DNA from 2 places in the Pantoea sp. SO10 genome. Region 1 is predicted to be linked to the other one. Evidence: predicted binding sites of a transcription regulator. Region 1 holds the regulator's gene; the other holds the start of a gene.

Region 1 (2,203 bases):
CACGCGAAATTCCGTCGCTCGACGAAAGCTTCGTGGTGATCCATTTCCGTGGTCTGGAAGGCATCGCGTTCCCCTATCTGCTGGCGATGATTCAGGGATCGTTTATTTCGCACATCAATACGCTGGTGGTGCCGGGTGGCAAAATGGGATTGGCGATGGAGCTGATTATGCTGCCGCTGGTACAGCGACTGATTGAAGGGAAGCGGATTGAATAAGCGAAGTCATTCCGTAGCGGCGCAATTTATTGCGCAATGAATTGCGCCGCTACAATCCGAGTTATAACTCGATCACCTCATAGCTGTGGGTAATTTCGACGCCTTTACCCAGCATGATCGCTACCGAACAATATTTTTCCGCTGACAGATCAACCGCACGCGAAACGGCCTTGTCGCTCAATGCTTTACCGCTGACAATAAAATGCAGGTTGATGTGGGTAAAAATGCGTGGCGCTTCTTCACGGCGTTCCGATGTGAGCTTCACTTCGCAATCGGCCACATCGCTGCGCCCTTTTTGCAGGATCGACACCACATCAATAGCGCTACAGCCGCCCGCGGCCATCAGCACCATCTCCATTGGACTTGGCGCTTTATCACCGGAATTACCATCCATCAATACCTGATGGCCGGATGAGGATTCTCCGAGAAAGGTAAGACCTTCCACCCATTTCACTCGTGCCTGCATGATTCTTTCTCCTGAAGCGGCGGTTTTGCCGCCAGAGTACGCTTTCACCTGACAAACAGCAATCCAGAGTAATCCCCCTTCTGCTGAAGCGAGACAACACAAGACAGCTCGCAAAAGCTGTGCTACAAACAGTGCTGAAAATATTTTCGTCATCACAGACGAAGGCCGGAAGAATCAAAAGCGTAGCTTAAGAGTCCACCCGGAATAATTTTTCCTTTACTGGAAACGCTCGACGATTAAACCGCCTGACAGGGAAAAAAATGCCCCCTGTGTTTTGGGCACGATTACAACAGAGGATAATAGCGAATGGTTCTCGGCAAACCGCAAACAGACCCTACACTCGAATGGTTCCTGTCCCATTGCCATATTCACAAATATCCATCCAAAAGCACGCTCATCCATCAGGGTGAGAAAGCGGAAACGCTGTACTACATCGTAAAAGGTTCCGTAGCGGTACTGATTAAAGATGAAGAAGGCAAAGAGATGATTCTCTCCTACCTCAATCAGGGGGATTTCATCGGCGAACTCGGTCTTTTCGAAGAAGGCCAGGAACGTAGTGCTTGGGTGCGTGCGAAGTCTGCCTGCGAAGTGGCTGAAATTTCATACAAAAAATTCCGTCAGCTGATTCAGGTAAACCCGGATATTTTAATGCGACTTTCTTCGCAAATGGCGCGTCGTCTGCAAGTGACATCTGAGAAAGTGGGCAACCTTGCCTTCCTCGATGTCACCGGACGTATTGCGCAAACGCTGCTAAATCTGGCCAAACAGCCAGATGCGATGACTCACCCAGACGGGATGCAAATCAAAATCACCCGTCAGGAGATTGGTCAGATCGTGGGCTGCTCACGCGAAACCGTGGGTCGTATCCTGAAAATGCTGGAAGATCAGAACCTGATCTCCGCACACGGTAAAACCATCGTCGTTTACGGCACCCGCTAATTTCTTCTCACCCACGGCGTGATGGCAACATCGCGCCGTTTCTATTTGCGATGAGCTGATGTGGCGCCGAATCATCTATCATCCCGAAGTTAACTATGCGCTGCGGCAAACGCTGGTGCTGTGCCTGCCTGTGGCTCTCGGTTGGCTGTTTGGCGATCTGCAAAAAGGTCTGCTGTTCTCGTTAGTGCCCGCCTGCTGCAACATGGCGGGACTGGATACGCCGCACAAACGCTTCTTCAAACGCCTGATTGTGGGTGGTTCGCTGTTTGCCACCGGCAGTTTCCTGATGCAAATCCTCACCGCTTACCAGATACCGCTGCCGCTGATTTTACTGGCGCTGCCGCTGCTGATTGGCGTAACCGGCGAAATCGGCCCGCTGCACGCGCGCCTGCTGCCCGCCACACTCATCGCCGCCATCTTTACGCTCAGCTTAGTGGGACGCATGCCGATATGGGTGCCGCCGCTGCTCTATATTGGCGGCACGCTGTGGTACGGCTTGTTCAACTGGTTCTGGTTCTGGCTGTGGAAAGAGCAGCCGATGCGCGAATCGCTCAGCCTGCTGTTCCGCGAGCTGGCGGATTAC
Region 2 (2,203 bases), 340 kb from region 1:
GCCAAGGCCGCGCCCGGAGATCATCGGCACATAACCGCCGCACGCTGCTACCATCGGGCCGAGCATCAGCGAAGTGACATCGCCAACGCCGCCGGTGGAGTGTTTATCAACAATCGGGCCGTTGAGATTGAGCGATTTCCAGTTCAGCACCGTGCCGGAGTCGCGCATCGCCATAGTCAGCGCCACGCGCTCGTCGAGCGTCATATCATGGAAATAGATGGTCATCGCCAATGCGGCAATTTGACCTTCCGAAACGCTGTTGTCGCGCACGCCGTTGATGAAGAAGCGAATCTCCGCTTCACTCAGCGCCTGGCCGTCGCGTTTTTTACGAATAATTTCTTGTGGCAGGAACACGGTTGCCTCCCTGAAGGGATAGAAATTGAAATGGTACGGCAGCTTGCACCTGCCGTAGCGGCGCGAAACCATCAGCGAAAGAGATTAATAACCGGCTTTGCTGGTCGCGGTTTCGTGGCCCAGCGTATTCAGCAGGCTTGCCAGCAGGCTGGAGGCACCGAAGCGGAAATGACGCGCATCCGCCCAGCCTTCACCCAGAATGTCGTCCGCCAGCTGCAGATAAAGCGCCGCGTCTTCTGCAGTGCGCACGCCGCCCGCCGGTTTGAAACCAACCTGCTGCTTCACGCCTTTGTCGCGGATCACTTGCATCATGATCGCCGCCACTTCTGGCGTCGCGTTGACCGGCACTTTACCGGTGGAGGTTTTGATGAAATCGGCACCCGCATCGATAGCGATTTCCGAAGCGGCACGAATCAGCGCTTCGTCTTTCAGCTCGCCGCTTTCGATAATCACTTTCAGCAGCACGTTCGCCGCCGCGCAGGCTTCTTTACAGGCTTTTACCAGCTCGAAACCGATATCGCGGTTGCCGGCAATCAGCGCACGATACGGGAACACCACATCCACTTCGTCAGCGCCGTAGGCGATGGCCGCGCGGGTTTCGGCCAGCGCGATCTCAACGTCATCGTTGCCGTGCGGGAAATTGGTGACGGTGGCGATGCGGATTTCCGGCGTGCCCTGCTCGCGCAGCGCTTTACGCGCTGCCGGGATGAAACGCGGATAGATGCAGATGGCAGCGGTGTTACCGGCTGGGGATTTCGCCTGACGGCACAGCGCGATCACCTTCTCGTCGGTGTCGTCTTCGTTCAGGGTGGTTAAATCCATCAGTTGCAATGCGCGCTGTGCTGATGCTTTCAGGTCGGTCATGATGCTCTCCAAAATTCAGATCGGCGGGCACAACCCACCGGGGAATGTGATAATTCTAACAACTACCGTGACAATGAATTGCGCTTCACGTCACACGAAAAAGAAAACCTGTCATTTAAATACAATTATTTAGTGATGATTATCACAAATAATCGCTAACCAGGCGGGAATGCGCCGTGATGGCCATTGTTATTATTATCACAAAAATGGACGCAAAAGTGTACTCTCAGCTTTATCAATGTAGCTAATCAGGCGTAAGGCAGCGTAAACGCAGAATCTGTCGGGTGAGAATCAGGCAGGCAAGGCGAACAGCTGCTGGCTGTTATGCCACAGCGCATCGGCGATCGCTTCAGGGGACTCGCTGCGTAACTGACACAGCACGTCAAACACATTGCGCGCCCGCTCGGGGCGATTGGGCTGCCCCTGAAATCCTTGCAGCGGCATATCGGGCGCGTCGGTTTCCAGTAACAACGCCTTGAGCGGCAGGTTGGCGATGGTGTTGCGGGTTTTACTGGCGCGTTCATAGGTGATGGTGCCGCCAACGCCAATGGCATAGCCAAGCTGAATAAAGCGCTCCGCCTGCTGCTGGCTGCCCGCAAAACCGTGTACCACGCCGCGACGTGGCAGATCGTGACGACGTAAATGCAGCGCTAATTGATCGTGGGTGCGGCGCGAGTGCAGGATCACCGGCAGATCGTATTGCTTCGCCAGCTTGAGCTGCTTATCGAGCAGCCGCGTCTGTTTGGCAAATTGCGTATCGTCCATATAGAGATCGAGACCGATCTCGCCGATCGCCACACGCTTGCTATCGGACTTTTTCAGCCAGCGCGCTAATTCATCAAGGTGCGCATCTTCCTGATGCTCAGCAATATTGATTGGATGCAGACCCAGCGCGGCATACAGCGCCGGATGCTGCTGCGCCAGTTGCGTCACAAGCGCGAAACGGCTGGCATCCACGCTCGGTACAATGATGCGTTCCACGCCG

The links. Region 1 encodes CRP, which controls carbon source genes, mostly activating them, when cyclic AMP is high. Its sites were predicted from a motif close to ATGTGANNNNNNTCACAT; they were not measured.
Region 2: deoC (deoxyribose-phosphate aldolase) is a predicted target of CRP. The motif match lies at 1,349-1,366, and genes of this name have one in related genera.

What each region holds. Positions count from the first base shown of each region.
Region 1 is NZ_CP040095.1:3,843,995-3,846,197, forward strand. Features, by position in the region: gene FCN45_RS17825 (phosphoribulokinase) at 1-215, shown strand, start outside; gene FCN45_RS17830 (OsmC family protein) at 277-681, opposite strand; gene crp (cAMP-activated global transcriptional regulator CRP) at 988-1,620, shown strand; gene FCN45_RS17840 (YccS/YhfK family putative transporter) at 1,679-2,203, shown strand, end outside.
Region 2 is NZ_CP040095.1:3,507,197-3,509,399, forward strand. Features, by position in the region: gene deoA (thymidine phosphorylase) at 1-354, opposite strand, end outside; gene deoC (deoxyribose-phosphate aldolase) at 439-1,218, opposite strand; gene FCN45_RS16115 (TatD family hydrolase) at 1,510-2,203, opposite strand, start outside.